Regions from separate parts of the Comamonas denitrificans genome, predicted to be linked through region 2. Evidence: predicted binding sites of a transcription regulator. Region 2 holds the regulator's gene; each other region holds the start of a gene.
The links. The regulator sigma-54, encoded in region 2, starts transcription at its own class of promoters, with help from an activator protein. The targets are predictions, from matches to a motif close to TGGCANGNAANCTGCTTT.
Positions count from the first base shown of each region.

Region 1: a site for sigma-54 is predicted at 3,279-3,296, ahead of ACFO24_RS11620 (pilin). Genes of this name have one in related genera too.
Region 3: a site for sigma-54 is predicted at 2,623-2,640, ahead of glnA (type I glutamate--ammonia ligase). Genes of this name have one in related genera too.
Region 4: a site for sigma-54 is predicted at 1,911-1,928, ahead of nirB (nitrite reductase large subunit NirB). Genes of this name have one in related genera too.

Region 1 is NZ_JBHSEY010000056.1:1,565-6,399, forward strand. Features, by position in the region: gene ACFO24_RS11605 (long-chain-fatty-acid--CoA ligase) at 1-1,468, opposite strand, end outside; gene pyrF (orotidine-5'-phosphate decarboxylase) at 1,639-2,463, opposite strand; gene ACFO24_RS11615 (SEL1-like repeat protein) at 2,507-3,097, opposite strand; gene ACFO24_RS11620 (pilin) at 3,340-3,756, shown strand; gene ACFO24_RS11625 (hypothetical protein) at 3,806-4,835, shown strand, end outside.
Region 2 is NZ_JBHSEY010000017.1:91,330-96,164, reverse strand. Features, by position in the region: gene ACFO24_RS05530 (THUMP domain-containing class I SAM-dependent RNA methyltransferase) at 1-959, opposite strand, end outside; gene rpoN (RNA polymerase factor sigma-54) at 1,010-2,560, opposite strand; gene lptB (LPS export ABC transporter ATP-binding protein) at 2,564-3,352, opposite strand; gene lptA (lipopolysaccharide transport periplasmic protein LptA) at 3,349-3,999, opposite strand; gene ACFO24_RS05510 (thiol:disulfide interchange protein DsbA/DsbL) at 4,105-4,731, opposite strand; gene ACFO24_RS05505 (SPOR domain-containing protein) at 4,804-4,835, opposite strand, start outside.
Region 3 is NZ_JBHSEY010000058.1:8,565-13,399, reverse strand. Features, by position in the region: gene glnL (nitrogen regulation protein NR(II)) at 1-1,125, opposite strand, end outside; gene glnA (type I glutamate--ammonia ligase) at 1,173-2,579, opposite strand; gene greB (transcription elongation factor GreB) at 2,810-3,388, shown strand; gene ACFO24_RS13110 (RelA/SpoT family protein) at 3,503-4,835, opposite strand, start outside.
Region 4 is NZ_JBHSEY010000056.1:76,375-81,209, reverse strand. Features, by position in the region: gene nirB (nitrite reductase large subunit NirB) at 1-1,859, opposite strand, end outside; gene ubiM (5-demethoxyubiquinol-8 5-hydroxylase UbiM) at 2,390-3,658, opposite strand; gene minC (septum site-determining protein MinC) at 3,901-4,674, shown strand; gene minD (septum site-determining protein MinD) at 4,719-4,835, shown strand, end outside.

The DNA.
Region 1 (4,835 bases), on a different contig from region 2:
CAGCGCATTCCAGCACACCGGGCATTTGCGCAATCACCTCTTCCACCTCGTTGGGATAGACGTTAAAGCCGCTGACCAGCACCATGTCCTTTTTGCGGTCAATGATGGTGAAGTAACCGCGCTCGTCCATGATGCCAATGTCGCCAGTGCGGAAATAGCCATCCGGGGTCATAACGCGGGCGGTTTCATCGGGGCGCTGCCAGTAACCGGCCATCACCTGCGGGCCTTTGACGGCAATTTCGCCCGATTGGCCGTGGACGGCAAAGCCATCGTCATCCACCAAAATCACATCCGTGCTGGGCACCGGCAAGCCAATGGTGCCGGTAAACGCTTTGCCCGCCACCGGGTTGCACGAGACGATGGGGCTGGTCTCTGACAAGCCATAGCCTTCGCAAATGGGGCAACCGGTTTTCTCCAGCCACAGCTTGGCCACCGCGCTTTGCACGGCCATGCCGCCGCCGACCGATACCTTCAGGTGGCTCCAATCGACCGAGTCAAAATCCGGGTGGTGGGCCAAGCCGTTGAACAGGGTATTGACCGCCGGGAAGGTGTGAAAGCGCTGCTTGGACAGCTCTTTGAGCGTCGCTTTCAAATCGCGCGGATTGGGGATCAAGATGTTTTTGCCGCCAATGTGCATCGACAGCATCATGTTCACCGTAAACGCGAAGATGTGGTACAGCGGCAGGGCACACACACTGATGATTTGTTCGCCACCGGCCAGCAAGTCCTTGAGCACGGGGCCGTACCAGGCCTCGGCCTGCAGCACGTTGGCAATCACGTTGCGGTGCAGCAGCACTGCGCCCTTGGATACCCCGGTGGTGCCGCCCGTGTACTGCAGCACGGCAATATCGTCTGGCCCAATCTCGGGGCGGGTAAAGGGGGCGCTTTCGCCTTTGTGCAGTGCGTCTTTGTAGGCCACGGCCTGGGGCAGTGCAAACGGCGGCACCAGCTTTTTGACGTTGCGCACCACGTGATTGACCAGCGTGCCCTTGAACCAGCCCAGGGTGTCGCCCATGCTGCACAGCACTACATGCTGAATTTGCGTGTTGGCAATGCATTGCTGCAAAGTGCTTGCAAAGTTTTCGATGATGACGATGGCCTTGGCCCCCGAATCCTTCAACTGGTGCTCCAGCTCGCGGGCGGTGTACAGCGGATTGACGTTCACAATCACCAACCCGGCCCGCAGCACCGCTGCCACGGCCACCGGGTACTGGGGCACGTTGGGCATCATCAGCGCCACACGATCGCCTTGGGCCAAGCCCAGCGATTGCAAATAGGCGGCAAACGCCTGGCTGAAACGATCAAGCTCGGCAAAGCTCATGTCCTTGCCCATAAAGTTAAACGCCACCCGGCCCGCATGCTGGGCAAAAGCCTGCTCCATCAACGCCACCAAGGAGGTGTAGCGGCTCAGATCAATCTCGGCAGGGATGCCTTCGGGGTAGTGGGCCAGCCAGGCGCGCTCTTGCATGAAAAACTCTCTTTCAGATGTCTGCCAGGAGGCTTGCAAAAGGCAATTCTCAAGCTGACGATAAAAACGAACGATAGTTCTATTTTTATCCAAGGTCGTTAAAAAAGTCCATGGTGCTTTGTCAGCAACATGGACTTTTTTTCCTAGGAAAAACCCTTGAAAACGGTGACTTAGGCCTGCAACGCCGCGTTGTTCAACGCAATGCGCGTCTCCAGGGCAACCGCCCGGGCTGCTGTCGCAAAGTCCATTTCCGCGCTGGCGTAAAGAATCGCCCGCGAGGAATTAATCACCATCGGCCCGCCTTGCGCCGCTTGCACCGTGGCCACCGCATCACCCCCCTGTGCGCCCACGCCAGGAATCAGCAGCGGCAGCGTTGGCGCAACCGCCCGCACGCGCTCAATCTCTTGCGGGCGCGTGGCCCCCACCACCAGGCCCAGCTGGCCATTGGTGTTCCACGGCCCCTGCGCCAGCTGGGCAATGTGCTCAAACAGCGTAGGTTGGCCGGGCACATTCGCCAAAGTTTGCGCCTGAAAATCGTCCCCGCCGGGGTTGGAGGTGCGGCACAGCAAAAAGGCCCCTTTGCCCTCGTACTCCAAATAAGGCAGCACCGAATCCAGTCCCATAAAGGGCGAAAGCGTCACCGCATCCGCCCCGTAGCGCTCAAACGCCTCTTTCGCGTACTGCTCGGCGGTGGAGCCAATATCGCCGCGCTTGCTGTCCAAAATCACCGGCACCTGCGGCGCAACGCTGCGCATATGGGCGATCAGCTTTTCTAACTGCGCCTCCGCCCCATGGGCGGCAAAGTAGGCAATTTGCGGCTTAAAAGCGCACACCACATCGGCGGTGGCATCCACGATGGCAGCACAAAAATCAAAAATTTTGGAAGCATCGCCGCGCCAGTGGGTGGGGAATTTGGCCGGTTCGGGGTCAAGGCCCACGCACAGCAAGGAATGGTTGCGAGCCGTGGCATCGCGCAGCATGTCAAGAAAGGTCATGGCTAGATTGTAAAAAAGAGAAGGCCCGGACTGCCCAACCGTTTTAAGCCTGGCCGCCAGCGGGCAAGTTGGGCACATTTGGCAACAAAGCCGCCAACTGCTGGCGGGCAATCGCATGTCCATGCGCGGCGGCCTTGGCAATCCACATCAGCGCCATGGCGTTGTTGTTGGCATCCGCATCACTGGCATCACCGGCCGGCCCCAGCCCCGCCGCATACAGCAGGCCCAGCCAGTGCATGGCATCGGCCTGCGCCTGCTCGGCCGCCCGCTCCAAAAAATAGTGGGCAATGCGCCCCGCGTCGTGCCCCGGCGCGGGCGGGGTGGCTGGCGCAGCACCGCGCAAGGCCAGCAATGCAAACTGGCTGCCCATCTGCGCCTGGGCCAGCGCCTCGCCCTGGTCGGCCCGCACCAGGGTTTGCACATCCTGCGCACTCCAAGCGTTGGCTGCCTCGCCTGGCACACCCTCCATGGATTGCTGCACCGCCTCAAAAGGCACCAATGCCCGCACACCACTGCCCAGGCGCGGCACCAAGCCCTCTTCAATGCGCCGCTGCCAAGTGCGCACACTGCGGCCCGTCAAGATGGCGGCGGTGTGCAGGCTAATCGAAAGGTGGGGGCAGGGCAGCGCAGACATAGCGGCATTGTAGAGAGCGGGCGCTGGGCCCACAGCATGGCGTTACCAGCGCGCGCGTGTCGTTATTTTTGCGCGACAAACCAGCGTGTCGCTGATTTTTGGCGACAAAGCCATGGCTTTTTGTCCTTTGGCCCTGCGACACACGGCCTTGTCGCCAGGGTTTGCCCAGTGCGAGAAAAGTTGGCACGGTCTTTGCTTAAACCTTTGCGTTTTCATTTTTTACTCACTCTAAGGAGCTTGTTATGAAACGTACTATGCGTTCTGTGCAAAAGGGTTTTACCCTGATCGAACTGATGATCGTCGTGGCGATTATTGGTATTTTGGCTGCCGTGGCTTTGCCGGCTTATCAGGATTACACGGCTAAGGCCAAAGTATCGGAAGTAGTTTTGGCTGCATCTAGTGCTCGTACCTGTGTGACCGAAATTGTCCAGTCGTCCGGTTTTTCAAATCTTGACACTTGTGGTAGTTCTTTCACTTCTACAAAATTTGTATCGACTCTGAGCGTCAATGCGACGTCCGGTGAAGTTACTGCTGGGGGGACTATCGATGGCACAGCTGTGGAGGTTAAATTGACACCTACTGCAGCAGGCACGAACGGTATTTCTTCATGGGCTTGCGTGGCTACGCCGGCAAAGTGGGCTCCTGGTTCTTGCCGTTAAAAGAAATCTTAGGAAAAAATGAAAGCGGCTTCGGCCGCTTTTTTTAAGTATGCAAAATTCACCCCATAGTGCCCGTTTGGCTGCGATCTCGTTAGCAGTTTTTTGGCTCTTGTATTTGCATCCTTACCATGGCATACGCCACGACAGCGTTCTGTATTTGGGGCAGGCCCTGCTGGTACGCGAACCACAACAGTTTGCACAAGATTTATTTTTTTCTTACGGCAGTCAAAGCCAATATACCTTTTTCCCTGAACTAGTCGCTTGGCTACTGAACTACTTTCGTCCAGCAGAAATTTTTTTAACGCTGACACTGATAGCTCTCTCTGCTTTTACAGCTGCATCATTCGCCCTGCTACGCACACTGTTTATTGCTGAGCAGCGGTTTTATGCGTTATTGGCTGTACTTATACTGCCTGCGGGTTACGGTGGGCATCTTATTTTTTCTTATGCAGAGCCTTTTTTTTCAGGGCGTTCGATTGCAGAGCCTTTGGTGTTGGCTACTTTAACAGCTTGGCTTGTTAATCGGCGCTGGCTCGCCGCCATATGTTGGCTGTTGGCCGCCAGCATCCATCCGTTGCAAGCCTTAGCCATCCCCATGCTGGCCTTTGGCGTACTGGTCTGGCAAGACAAGCGCTGGTGGCACTTGCTGTGGCTAGCCATACCAATAGTTGGTCTAGGTTTTTGGGGTATTGTGCCTTTTAATCAATTGGTCATACGTCACGATCCATGGTGGCATAACCAAATTGCCGAGCTAACACCTCAAGTGTTTATCTCATCCTGGCAGTATGAAGCTTGGGGCTATTGGTTAACGGATATTTTTCTGGGTTGGCTGGTGATACAGCGTGCTACTGGTCGCCTTCAATCCGTCATGCGAGGTGCCATCATTGCGACTGTGCTGGGTATGTTGGCGACCTTAGTTTTGGCTGATTTTTTTGGTTTGGTTTTGCCAACAGGCCTGCAATTGTGGCGCACTCAGTGGTTGCTGCACTGGCTTGCTATGGCCAGTGTACCTTGGTTACTGATAATGCAGTGGCGCTCTGATTACAGCTTTAGTCCACGCCTAGCACTCTTGTTAGCGA
Region 2 (4,835 bases):
ATGCGCTCGCCATAGGGCGGGTTCAGCAGCAGCACGCCGGGTTGCGCGCAGGGGGGCATGCGCTGCAGGGCATCGCCGCCGCGCAGCTCAATGGTGTCCAGCACGCCGGCGCGTTCGGCATTGCGCTGGGCAAAGTCCACCATGCGGTGCGAGATGTCAGAGCCATAGATGGGCACCGGGCTGGTGTCCAGAATCTGCGCCTCGGCCTCGTCGAGCATGCCTTCCCAGACGTGGCGCTGAAAGGGGATGAGCTTTTCAAACGCAAAGCGGCGCAGGATGCCGGCCGGAATGCGCCGGGCGATCTGCGCCGCCTCGATCACCACCGTGCCGCTGCCGCAGCAGGGGTCGTACAGCGGCTGGGGGTGGTCGCCGTGCGGGTTCCAGCCGGTGGCGGCGATCATGGCGGCGGCCAGGGTTTCTTTCAGTGGGGCATCGCCCGTGTCTTCGCGCCAACCGCGTTTGAACAGGGCTTCGCCCGAGGTGTCGATGTACAGCGTGGCCGTGTCGGTGGTCAGGTGCAGGTGGATGCGCACGTCCGGGTGGTGCGTTTCCACGCTGGGACGCACGCCACCGCGCTTGGCACGAAAGCGGTCGGCCACGGCATCTTTCACGCGCAGGGCGGCAAAGTTCAGGCTGGTCAGCGGGCTGTGCTGGGCGGTGACCTCGACTTTGAAGGTGCGCTGCGGGTCAAACCACACTTCCCAGGACACTTGGCTGGCGGCGCGGTACAGGTCGTTTTCGTTGCGGTAGTCCTGCAGCGCCAGCTCAATCAGCACGCGCTGGGCCAGGCGGCTGTGCAGATTGAGCTGCAGCACATCGCGCCAAGCACCGCGCACCATGACACCGCCCCGGCCCACGAGCAAATCCTGCCCGCTGGCACCGGTAATGGTGTGGACCTCATCGGCCAAAAAATCTTCCACGCCAGCGGCGCAGGGCAAAAATAAATGCAGTTGGTTCATAAGTGGTGCGAAGGATAGCGCCGCGTCGTTGGCAAGAGCGTTGGCGGGCTTTAAACCGTTTTGCGCAAACTGGTGGCCGGGATGTTCAGCGCCTCGCGGTACTTGGCGACGGTGCGGCGGGCGCATTCGATGCCTTGGGCGGCCAGAAGGTCGGCGATTTTGGCATCAGACAGGGGTTTTTTGGGGTTTTCTGCCGCAATGAGCTGGGCAATGACCGTTTGCACGGCGGTGCTGGAGGTGCTGCCGCCGGTATCGGTTTGCACGCCCGAGCTAAAAAAGTAGCTGAATTCAAAGGTGCCTTGCGGCGTGGCCATGTATTTGCCATTGACGGTGCGGCTGATGGTGGAGGTGTGCAAGTCCAGGGCCTGCGCCACTTCGCGCAGCACCAAGGGGCGCATGGCGACGGGGCCGTGTTTGAAAAACCCCGCTTGCTCCTGCACGATGGCCTGGGCGACGCGCAAGATGGTGTCAAAGCGCTGGGCGAGGTTTTTCACGTACCAGCGCGCCTCTTGCAGCTGGCTGTGCAGGCCGGCGTAGCTGGCATGGCTGCGCTGCCCGCGCAGGGCCTGGGCGTAGAGGGCGTGGACGTTCAGGCGCGGCAGCACTTCGGGGTTGAGCTGCACCTGCAGGCCCTGGCCGCTGGGGCGCACCAGTACGTCGGGGATGAGGCGTGCCTGGGCAATGGCGGCAAAGCGCCGGGCGGGGTTGGGTTCGAGTTGGCCAATCCAGCGCAGGGCCAGGGCGATGCGCTCCGGGGGGGCGGCGCAGTGCTGGGCCAGGGTGCGCACATCTTTGCGGGCCAGCAGGGGCAGTGGCTGCTCGCACAGTGCCAGGGCCAGCTGGTACAGGGCGTGGTCGGCATGGGCCGGTTGCGCTTCTTGCGCCCAGGCGTGGCGCAGTTGCAGGCGCAGGCATTCGGCCACGTTGCGGGCACCGATGCCGGCGGGCTCCATGCTTTGCAGCAGGCCCAAGGCCAGCTGCAGGTGGTGCATGAGGGTTTGGCGGGTTTCTGCCGCGCTGGGGGTTTCGGCTTCTGTGGCTACCTCGGGCAGCAGGGCGTGCGCCAGTTCGGGCAGGTCGCCATCGAGGTAGCCGTTGTCCAGCAGGTTGCCGATCAAAAACTCGAGCGCAGCCCGTTCGGCCGGGGCCAGGCGCAGGTTGCTGGCTTGTTCTTGCAAATGCGCTTGCAAGCTGGGGGCGCTGGCGGTGAAGTCGTGGGGCAGGGCCTGTTCGCTGTCGGCGTTGGCGGGCGCGGGGCCGGGGGGTGCATCGTCCCAATCGAAGGCGGAGAGGGAGTCGCCCTCCCAACTGAGTGCTTCTAATTCAGGAGCTTCTTGCGCGCTTTCTGATTGGTTATCAGGGGTATTAAATTCTGAATCGCTGGATATATCAGCGCTTACAGCTTCTTTTTCAGGAGTGGATGGGGCGGTGGCCTCGGCCTCTTCCAATTCTAAAAAAGGGTTGTCCAACACCCGTTGCTGCACTTCTTGCTGCAGCTCCAGGCTGGACAGCTGCAGCAGGCGCAGGGCTTGCTGCAATTGCGGGGTCAGCTGCAGCTGGATGCCGGGGCGAATCGAGAGATGCGGTGCGGCCCCGACCATGGCTTACATGCGGAAGTTGTCGCCCAGGTACACCCGGCGCACTTCGGGGTTGTCCACGATGGCTTGCGGCGTGCCGTGGGTGAGCACCGTGCCCTCGCTGATGATGCAGGCGTGGTCGCAAATGCCCAGCGTTTCGCGCACGTTGTGGTCGGTGATCAGCACGCCAATGCCGCGCGCTTTGAGAAAACCGATGATGCGCTGGATCTCGATCACGGCAATCGGGTCGATGCCGGCAAAGGGCTCGTCCAGCAGAATAAAGCGCGGGTGCGTGGCCAGGGCGCGGGCGATTTCCACGCGCCGGCGCTCGCCGCCGGACAGGGCCAGCGCCGGGGCATCGCGCAGGTGCTCGACGTGCAGCTCTTGCAGCAGACTGGTCAGCTGGCGCTCGATCTCATCTTTGGCCAGGGGCTTGCCAGCGGCATTTTTTTGCAGCTGCAGCACGGCGCGGATGTTGTCCTGCACATTGAGTTTGCGAAAAATCGAAGCCTCTTGCGGCAGGTAGGACAGGCCCAGGCGCGCGCGTTGGTGCATGGGGCTGCGGGCGACCGATTGGCCATCAATCAGCACATCGCCGCCATCGCTGCGCACCAGGCCGACAAGCATGTAAAACGAGGTGGTTTTGCCCGCGCCGTTGGGGCCAAGCAGGCCGACCACTTCACCGCTTTTGACGGTGAGCGAGACATCTTTGACCACCTGGCGCTTGCCATAGGTTTTGGCCAGATTGCGCGCTTGCAGGCAGCTAGTGGCGCTGCTGAGCGCAGCCAAAGAGGGTTCTTGCGGCTGCTGCGTCATGGTTCTTGCGGAGCGGTCAGTTGCGGGGTGGCTTGCAGCCTTGCGCCCGCTGCGGGCGTGCCGGCCGGGCTGGCTGAAGGGGGCGCTTTGGGGGCCAATACCGCCCGCACCCGGCCACCGCTGCTGCTGCCGGGCTTGTTGCCCGCTTGCGGTGTTTGGCTGTCCACGGTGAAAACATCGGTCAGGTTGTTGTACGTGATTTGCTGGCCGGTAATGTCATCGCTCAACTTGCCGCCGGTATAGCGGCGCAGCTGGGCGCGGCGAATCAGGCGCACATCGTCTTTGCGGCCATCGTATTCAATGACTTCGGCCTCGCCCTCGACAAACTCCTCTGGCGCACCGGGGGCGGTATCGCGCTTTTGGCGAAAAAAGGCGCGTTTACCGCTGGCGGCAGTGACCACACCATATTGGTAGCCCTGCGGGTCTTGGCGCACATCGAGTTGCGCCCCGCGCAGCACGATGGAGCCTTTGGTCATCACCACATTGCCGGTGAACACGCTGGTTTGCTGCAGCTCGTCATGGCGCAGGGCATCCGATTCGATGTGCATGGGCTGGTCACGGTCGGCCCGCTCGGCGTGGGCGGGCAGCACCATGGCCGCCGCAAAGGTCAGCGGCAAGAAAGAGAGGAGGGTGGGCAGGCGCTTCATAAATTAGGCATGGTTTTTGCGTGTGATTGTAGTCACCCTGCAGCAGCAACAACAAAGCCCGCCGAAGCGGGCTTGGGCAGCCGTGACGATGGGTTCAAGCACGCTTTACGTGCGTTTGCGCTCTTGCTCAATCAGTTGGTTGGTGATTTGAATCATGCGCTCAAAGCCGCCGGCCATCGAGCCATCGGTGTAGTAACGCCCAGCAATGCCCATGGCCGGGGTGCCTTCCACCTGGTACTGGTCTTGCAGTTGTATGGCCTGGCGCACCTGGGTGGCCACGCTAAAGGATTGGTAGGCGGCTTCAAACTTGGCGCGGTCCACGCCTTGCTCGGCCACCCAGGGGAAGAGAACCTCGGGTTGGTCGAGGCGCTTTTTCTCATCCTGAAAGGCTTTGAAGACTTTGCCGTTCAAGGCTTGGGCCTGGCCCAGGCTTTCCAGGGCGTAGTAAATGCGCTGCAGGGGCTCAAAATTTTTGTTGAACCCGACGTGCACCAAACGCACGCTGACATCTTTGGCGGCGGTCTTGCGCCACGCTTCAAAGACAGGGTCAAAATTTTTGCAGTGCGAGCAGCCGTAAGAGAAGAACTGCACCACCTCGATCTGGCCTTTCGGGGCCAGCACCGAAGCGGGTTGCTTCAACGTGGCGTAACCGCTATTGGCCTGGGCGGCGAAAGAAAAAACACTGGGGACTGCGCCCAGCAGGGCCAGTTGGGCAAATTCACGACGTTTCATTCAAGGTTTCTCCAAAATAGTGCCCCGCTAAGAGTGGGGGGCGGGCAATCGGTTCCCGCCCGCGTGGCGTGCTTACTGGTGAATGCGCACCAAGGCGGCATCGA
Region 3 (4,835 bases), on a different contig from region 2:
CTGGCTCTCGCATTCGATCAGGCCGCCGTGCTGCTGCATGATGGCCTGGGCAATGGGCAGCCCCAGGCCGGTGCCCTGCGAGCGCCCGGTGACCATGGGGTAGAACACCGTCTCGCGCAGCTCGGTGCTGATGCCGGGGCCGTTGTCCTCGATCTCCACCTGGCACAGCAGGGCGTGGCAGCGCGTGCCGATGGTGAAGCGGCGCAGCACGCGCGAGCGGATCAGCACGCGCGGCGGCAGTCTGTCGGCAGCCTGGTTGGGGGGCATTTCCAGCAGGCATTGCACGGCGTTGCCCATGATGTTGAGAAAGACTTGGATCAACTGGTCGGGATCGGCCCAGACCTCGGGCAGGCTGGGGTCGTAATCGCGCACCAGTTGCACGGCATCGCCCGCTTCGGCCTGCAGGATGCGGCGCACGCGCTCCAGAATTTGGTGGATGTTTACCCGCGCAAAGGCCGGGGGCTGGCGGGCACCCAGCATCCGGTCGGCCAGGGCGCGCAGGCGGTCGGCCTCGTGGATGATGACGGCGGTGTATTCGCGCAGCTCGGCGCTGTCTAGTTGGCGCTCTAGCAGCTGCGCGGCACCGCGAATGCCGCCCAGCGGGTTTTTGATCTCATGCGCCATGCCGCGCACCAGGGCGCGGGTGGCTTGGTTGGTGGTGAACAGGCTGTCTTCGCGGTTGTTGTGGATCAGCCGGTCCAGCGGGTGCAGCTCCACCAGCAATTGTTGGCCCCCTGGGGTGTCCGCCTGTTCCGGGGCGGCCGGGGCGGTGCCCAGTGTGGCGGGCAGGGGGGTGACGGTGTAATCGGCCACGGCCAACTGCATTTCGCCCGCACCCAGCAGCCGCGCTTGGCGCTGGGTGTAGGGCTGCTGGGCGTGCAGTGCCAAATCTAGGTTGGCGGCGGCGCTGCCGTCGGCATCGTCCAAAAACGTGCTGAACGCCTGGTTGCGCAGGCGCGACAGGCCGGTGGCCAGCAATTGCTCGGCCGCATGGTTGGCGTACTGGATGCGCAATTGCGCATCCAGCAGCAGCACCGCGGTGGCCAGATGGGCCAGCGCGGGCATGGGCCCGGTCAGGCACTCGCTGGCCGTGGCAGCAGGGGTGGGGGCAGCGGTATCGTTCACGCTTTCTCTGGTGTGGGGGAAGGAAAAGGGCCGCTGCCGCGCATCCTTTACAGGCTGTAGTACAGGTCGAATTCAACCGGGTGTACGGCCTGGCGCAGGCGGGTGACCTCGTCCATTTTGCAGTCGATATAGGCCTGCAGCATGTCTTCGGTGAAAACTCCGCCTTCCAGCAAAAAGCGATTATCGGCCTTGAGTGCGTCCAGCGCCTGCGCCAAGCTGTGCGCCACGCGCGGGACGTTGGCCGCTTCTTCCGGGGGCAGGTGGTAGAGGTTTTTGCTCATCGCGTCGCCCGGGTGGATGCGGTTGCGGATGCCGTCCAACCCGGCCATCAGCAGGGCCGAGAACGCCAGGTAGGGGTTGGCCAGCGGATCGGGGAAGCGGCATTCGATGCGCTGCGCCTTGGGGCTGGAGGTGTGGGGGATGCGGATCGAGGCCGAGCGGTTGCTGGCCGAGTACGCCAGCATTACCGGCGCTTCATAGCCGGGCACCAGGCGCTTGTAGCTGTTCGTGCCGGGGTTGGTAATGGCGTTCAGGGCGTGGGCGTGGTGGATGATGCCGCCGATGTAGAACAGCGCCAGCTCCGACAGGTTGGCGTACTCGGTGCCAAAGAACAGGTTCTTGCCGTCCTTGAACAGCGACTGGTGCACGTGCATGCCCGAGCCGTTGTCGCCCACCAGGGGTTTGGGCATGAAGGTGGCAGTCTTGCCGTGGGCGTGGGCGGTGTTGTGGATGCAGTATTTGAGGATTTGCACCTCGTCGGCCTTGTTCACCAGGGTGTTGAAGGCCACGCCAATTTCGCACTGCCCGGCATTGGCCACTTCATGGTGATGCACCTCGATCTTCAGGCCCATGGCCTGCATGGCGTTGCACATGGCCGTGCGCACGCCGTGCAGCGAATCGACGGGGGGCACCGGAAAGTAGCCCCCTTTGACGCGCGGGCGGTGGCCGGGGTTGTGGCCGCCCATGTCCTGGTTGTTCGCCCAGGCACCTTCGGCAGAGTGGATCTGGAAGCTGGCACTGTCCATCTGCGTTTGCCATTGCACTGAATCGAAGATGAAAAATTCTGGCTCCGGCCCAAAGTAGGCGGTATCGGCAATGCCCGTGGAGCGCAGGTACAGCTCGGCCCGCCGGGCGATGGAGCGCGGGTCGCGGGCGTAGCCCTGCATGGTCGATGGCTCCAGCACATCGGCGCGCACGATGACGGTGGGCTCTTCGGCAAAGGGGTCGAGCACGGCGGTCTGGTCGTCGGGCAGCAGCACCATGTCTGAGGCTTCGATGCCCTTCCAGCCGTGGATGGACGAGCCATCGAACATCTTGCCGTCTTCAAAGGCATCGGCCTGCATGGCCTCGGCGGGGAAGGTGACGTGGTGCTCTTTGCCCAGCGTGTCGGTAAAGCGCAGATCGACCCAGCGGGCGTTGTGCTCTTGGAGGAGGGAGTGGGTTTTCAGTGACATGGAAGTGCTCTCGTTTGCTAAGAGGTGGAGGAACTCCCAGGTTTAAGCAACAAGCGTGCCATCTTTATGCCCTGGTGAGTGCTCTGGGGAGCGAAGCCCCCGGCCCAGGCGGCCATGAACCATTGCGGTGCATGGCCGCCCTGGCCCTGCACCAAGTTGAGGCAAAAGCCGCTGCGCCGTGGGGGCCGATCCGTTGGCGCAGCCGTGCGCTTGTGTGAAGATCGCCCCCCATGAGCAAAGCCTTCACCAAAGAACCCGATGGGCACCAGGACGACGATGACGACGACCTGCCCCGCCTGCCCCAAATCCCCCCCGGCAGCAAGAACTACATCACCCCGCAGGGCTACGCGGCGCTGAAAACCGAGCTGCTGGCCCTGATTGACGAGGAACGCCCCAAGGTGGTGGAAACCGTGCACTGGGCCGCCAGCAATGGCGACCGCTCAGAAAACGGCGACTACCTCTACGGCAAAAAGCGTTTGCGCGAAATTGACCGGCGCATTCGCTTTTTAACCAAGCGCCTAGAGATGGCCGAGGTGGTCGAGCCCAGCGTGCACAGCGGCAGCGACCAGGTTTTTTTTGGGGCCACCGTCATCTATGTGGATGATGAAGAGGTCGAGCGCACCATCACCATCCTGGGCATTGACGAGGCGCAAACCAGCCAGGGCCAGGTCAGTTGGGTGGCCCCCGTGGCCCGGGCCTTGCTCAAAGCGCGGGTGGGCGATGAAGTGCCCCTGCCCACACCCGCCGGGGTGCGGATGCTGGAGGTGTTGGCAGTGCAATACCCGCCAAGCCCGGCCCAATTAAAATAAAAAAAGAGCTGTTTCCGCTTTTAAATAAAAGGTTTCAAAGGCTTTTTGCCTTGAATTCCTTTATTTTTAAGCGCAAACAGCTCTTGTTTTTAATGCTGGTGTGCTGTGCGCGGCCTACGGTGCCAGCACCCGGCTGCAGCTGCGCACCGCCGCATTGCGGCGCAGCGCCCGCAATGCGCTCTCCAGTTGCAGCTGGTCGTGCACCGCGATGGTAAAGCGCAGCACGGTGGTCTGCATGGCCGATTCGTCCTCAATGTCCACGCGGCGGATATCCACATCGCTATCGGCCAGCACCTGGGCAATGCGCGCCAGTACACCCCGGCCGTTTTGCACGGCCAAGGTAATGTTGGCGTTGTACAGATGGTCGTTGTGGATGTCTTCGCCCCATTCCACGGCAATGTGCCGCTCGGGCTGGCGCTCCAAAAGCCGCTGCGCTTCGGGGCAGTCGCTGCGGTGAATGTGCAGGCCATCGCCATGGCCCAGGTAGCCAATGACCTCATCGCCCGGCACCGGGGTGCAGCACGGGGCGTAGTGGGTGGCGGTGCGGTTCTGGCTGTCCAGGATGACGCTGCGCTGGGGCCGGTTGCCTTGCGTAAAGCGCTGCTGGGTTAGCAGCAGTGCATCGGGGCGCTGGCCCTGGTGCTGCAGGTAGGCGGTGATTTGCTGCGCCACCAAGGTCGCCACCTGGCGGCCCAGGCCGATGTCCGAGAGCAGCTCGGTTTGGGTCTGTCCAGGCTTGAGGATGGCCTGCCACAGGGCATCTTGGGCCTCCTCGTCGGAGGGCAGGTCAGCAATCCCCTCTTCGCGCAGGGCCTGGGTCAGCAGCTGCTCGCCCAGGGCGGCCGATTCGGTTTGCGCCACGGTTTTGAGGTGGTTGCGAATTTTGGAGCGGGCCCGGCCGGTCTTGGCAAAATTCAGCCACATGGCGTTGGGCGCGGCGTTCTCGTCCAGGGTAATGGCCACCACGTCACCGCTTTTGAGCACCGTGCGCAGGCTGGCTACCTCGCCGTTGATGACGGCCCCGCAGGCATGGTGGCCCACGTTGCTGTGAATGGCGTAGGCAAAGTCAATGGCCGTGGCCCCTTGCGGCATGGAGAACACTTTGCTCTTGGGGGTGAAAACGTAGATCGAGTCCGGAAACAGATCGACCTTCACGTTGTCCCAGAACTCGCTGGCATCGCGCGTTTCGGTTTGAATGTCCAGCAGCGATTGCAGCCACTTGGTGTTCAGCGCCTCTTGCTGGCGGCCCTCGGATTGGTACAGCCAGTGGGCAGCCACCCCCGCCTCAGCGACGATGTGCATGGATTCGGTGCGCAGCTGAAATTCGATGTTCACCCCCGATGGGCCAACCAGCGTGGTGTGCAGCGATTGGTAGCCATTGGTTTTGGCAATGGCAATATGGTCTTTGAAGCGGCCCGGCACGGGCTTGTACAGCTGGTGCAGCACC
Region 4 (4,835 bases), on a different contig from region 2:
TCTTCCTTCTTCACGCCCAGCAGGTCGATGCGCTGGCCGCCCGTCACCTTCACGCCGGGAATCTGGTACTTGTCCACCACGTCGGCAATGCGGCGCAGCTCGGCGGCATTGGTCTCGCCGCCCCACATGCGCGGGATGACGCTGTAGGTGCCGTCCTTCTGGATGTTGGCGTGGCTGCGCTCGTTGATGGCGCGGCTTTGCGGGTCATCCAGCGCCTCCTTGGGCCACGTGCTGATCAGGTAGTAGTTGATCGCCGGGCGGCAACCGGGGCAGCCGTCGGGCGTCTGCCACTCCATGAAGGCGAAGACTTCTTCCTTGCTGACGAGATGGTGCGTGCGGATGGCATCGCGCACCGCCTGGTGGCCGTGTTCGGTGCAGGCGCACACGGGCTTGGCAGCGCTGTTGGCCGCATACGCGCCGCCCACGGTGGCCATCAAGAGCTGCTCCACCAGCCCGGTGCATGAACCGCAGCTGGCGCTGGCCTTGGTGTGCTTGCGCACCTCGTCGATGGTGAACAGGCCCTTTTCCTTGATGGCCTTGCAGATGGTGCCCTTGGTCACGCCGTTGCAGCCGCAGACCTCGGCATCGTCGGGCATGGCGGCGGCCTGGTTCTGCCCGGCGTGACCGCCGTCGCCCAGGTTGCTTTCGCCAAACATCAGGCTGGCGCGCAGCTCGGCCACGCTGCGGCCCTCGCGCAGCAGCTGGAAGTACCAGCTGCCATCGACGGTGTTGCCGTACAGGCAGGCGCCGACCAGCTTGTCGTCCTTGAGCACCAGCTTCTTGTACTGCCCCGCGCCGGGGTCGCTCATGACGATTTCTTCCGTACCCGCGCCGCCCATGAAGTCGCCCGCCGAGAACAGGTCGATCCCCGTCACCTTCAGCTTGGTCGAGGTCTGCGACCCCAGGTAGCGGCCAATGCCGAACTCCGCCAGGTGGTTGGCCGCCACCCGCCCCTGCTCGAACAGCGGTGCCACCAGCCCGTAGGCAATGCCCCGGTGCGCCGCGCATTCGCCCACGGCGTAGATGCGCGGGTCGGTGGTGGTCTGCATGGTGTCGCCCACGACGATGCCCCGGTCGACGTGCAGGCGCATCGACTCGGCCAGGGCCGTGTTGGGGCGGATGCCCACGGCCATGACCACCAGATCGGCCGGGATTTCGCTGCCGTCCTTGAAGCGCACGGCCTGCACGCGGCCAGCGGCGTTGCCCAGCAGCGCCTCGGTCTGCGCCTGCATCAGGAATGCCATGCCGCGCTCCTGCAAAGCCTTTTGCAGCATCTGCCCGGCCGTGGGATCCAGCTGGCGATCGAGCAGCCATTCGCCCGCGTGCACCACCGTCACCTGCATCCCGCGCTTCATCAGGCCATTGGCCGCCTCCAGCCCGAGCAGGCCGCCGCCAATCACCACGGCGTGCCGGTACTGCGCAGCCGCGTCGATCATGGCCTGCGTATCGGCAATGTCGCGGTAGGCCAGCACGCCGTCCAGATCCTTGCCGGGAATCGGCAGCAGGAAGGGGTTGGAGCCGGTGGCCAGAATCAACCGGTCGTAGGGCACGCTGATGGTCTCGCCCGTGCCGCGCACCGCCTGCACGGTGCGCCGGGCACGGTTCACCTCGGTCACGGTGCAGCCGGCGTGCAGGGTGATGCCGTGCTCGGCATACCACGCCCAGTCGTTGAGCACGATCTGCTCCAGCGTCTGCTCCCCCGCCAGCACGGGCGAGAGCAGGATGCGGTTGTAGTTGGGATGCGGCTCCGCGCCGAAGATGGTGATCTCGTACAGATCGGGCGCGATCTTCAGCAGCTCTTCGAGCGTGCGCACCCCCGCCATGCCATTGCCCACCATCACCAGTTGCATTTTTTTCATAGCGCCCTCTTGCAGTGTTCATCAACGGCCCAATCGGGCCACGAACACAACAAAGCAACAACCATGCCAATGCAAAAACCGGCTTACCGTCCCCTGTCAAAGCAAGGGTTGGGAGGGCGATGCACGCCATTTTTTGGTGCGAACCATGCTGCAACGCACCAAAAACCGGCAACCGAGGCTTGCGTCAGCAAGCGAGGCAGCCCCACCCCGACAGCATCTCCGTCAGGGCGCAGCCCCAATAACAGGCAAGCCGCATCCCGTCTGACTCACCGTGGCTGTCCGAGCGCAGCGCCCAAAGGGCGCGTAGCGAGTTCCACGGTGCCAAAGCTGCGCAGCACGCTTTCTTTGCCTCCTTTCTTGCGCGGGCAAGAAAGGAGGTCGCCCGCCGGGGCGAGACCCGGCCAGCAGAACCAAAATCAGGCAAACAATAAAAAATAGCTGCTACCGCATATAAACAAACGATTTCAAGAATAAAACACCATGAAATCGTTTATTCACCAGCGGAAACAGCTATTTATTTAACAAAACCATCACCCAAAAAACGGTGGCCGGGGCAGCTGCTCGCGCAAAATCCCCCACGGGCTGCGGCCACTCAATTGCGCCACGATGGCCGCCTTCAGCGGTGGCAAGTGCTGCGCCCCCTGCAGCACGATTTGGCGCAGCAGCTTGGGGGCCGGGCGCGCATCGGTAAACAGCTTGACCACGGCGTTGGTGCCCTGAAACAGCGGCCAGGCATGCCGGTGCTGGCTGCGGCTGTAGGCGGCCAGCACACTTTCGTGCCCCCAGTCCTGGCCCGCATGGTAGGCACTGGCGACGGCGCTGCTTAAGCGCTCCACCCCCGACAGCCCCAGGTTAAAGCCATGCGCCGTCACCGGGAGCATGCCCACAGCGGCATCGCCCAGCAAGGCAAAGCGTGGCCCGCTGAACTGGCGGGCATAGGTGGCCACCAGCGGGTAATGGTGGCGCGGGCCGACCAGCTCCATCTCGCCCAGGCGGTGCTGGAAATGCGCCTGCACCTGGGCGCTGAAATCCTGCTCATCGAGCTGCATCAGGCGGGCAATGTCCGGGCTGTCGCTGGTCACCACCGCCGAGCACAGGAGATCGCCCGTGGCCGGGTCGGGCTGCAGCGGCAGGATGGCCAGCGTGCGCTCGTAGCCAAAGCACTCGTGCGCCACGTCATGGTGCTCCAGCGTGTGGCGCATGCGGCAGACGATGACGCCGCGGCCAAAGTCCGTCATCTGCGCTGCCACGCCCAGCATGCGGCGCACGGCAGAAAAGCGGCTGTCCGCCGCAACCACCAGCGGCGCGGACAGGGGCGGCGCATCCACCCGCACGCCCCCTTCGTGTACCTGGTAGTGCACTTGGGCGCACTGCGCATGCCGCACCACCTGGGTGACGGTGGCCCCGGTAATCAGCCGGATGTTGTCATGCGTTTGCGCGGCCTCAAACGCCGTGCGGCGCAGGGCGCAGTTGGGCACGATGCGGCCCAGCTCGTGCATGTCCTGGCCCACGGTGTCGATAGTGAGCGTCGGGCGCGCGCCCACCGGGCCATCGTGCACGATGGCCTGGCGAATAAAACCTTGCTCATGCGCCAGCAAGCGCTGCCAGGTGCCCAAGCGCTGCAAGGTCTGCACGCTGGGCTGGGTCAGGGCAATTTCGCGGCCATCAGGGGCCGGCTGGGCCAAAGCAGGCAGGCTTTGCTGCTCCAGCACCGTGGCGTGCAAACCCGCGTGGGACAAGGCCAGGGCCAGCGACAAACCTGCAGGCCCGGCACCTACGATCAAAACATCGGTATCCATAAAAAGGCGCAATCAGAAGCAAAAGAGGGAACAAAAAGAAAACAGCCACCCCCCAGCACCACAGTCGCAAAACCCGGTCAGAGGGCACCAAAAGCTGGCGGCTATTGTCCCCGCTTCTGCCCCCAGAGGCAGGAACACCACAAACGCCCCTGCCCCGCTTGCAGCCGATGCGAACAGGCAGGGTACACTTGCGCTTCGTGCGTCTTGGGCGCCCTTTTCCCTCACCGTCTTTTCACGTAAACATGGCCGCTGATACTCCCAGTGCTGTCCACTCTTTCGACCTGAAAAGCGCCGAACTGCCGGTGCTGGCCGTGACTTTGCGCAGCACCGAGGTCGAGCAGGTGATTGCCGACTTGGCCCGCCGCTTGGCCGATGATCCGGATTTTTTTGATAACGACCCGGTACTCATCGACTTGCAGCACGTCCAGCACCACCCCGAGCCCATTGACTTTGCGCGGCTGATTGCCGCCTTGCGCCACCACCGCACCCGCCCGGTGGCCGTGCGCAGCGGCAGTGCTGCCCAAATGCAAGCGGCCCATGAAGCCGGCCTGGTGCCCGCCCCCGATGCCACCATCGCCCGGCCCAAGGAGCGCATTCGCGAGGTGGAGGTGGAGGTCATTCGCGAGGTGCCCATCCCCGTTGAAGTGGTGCGGGAAGTGCCGCTGGAGGTCATTCGCCCCACCATGGTGATCGACAAGCCCCTACGCTCGGGCCAGCAGGTGTACGCCAAAGGGGCCGATTTGGTCGTACTGTCCATGGTCAGCTTTGGGGCGGAGGTGATTGCCGATGGCAGTGTGCATATTTACGCCCCCTTGCGCGGCCGCGCCGTCGCTGGTGCCCGAGGCGATACCGAGGCGCGGATTTACACTACCTGCATGCAGCCACAACTGCTTTCTATTGCCGGCACCTACCGCGCACTAGAAACCGATTTACCCCCGGATGTAGCGGGCAAGCCCGCACAAGCACGCTTGGAGGGGGACAAGCTCATCATTGAGCCCCTGGCCTCTTTGTCCTGATAACTACTGCAAATTTACATTTGCCCCTAGGAACCCTGCTCTATATGGCCAAAATTATTGTGATCACTTCCGGCAAAGGCGGAGTGGGCAAAACCACCACCAGCGCCAGCCTTGCCGCAGGCTTGGCCCTGCGTGGCCATAAAACCGTCGTGATTGACTTT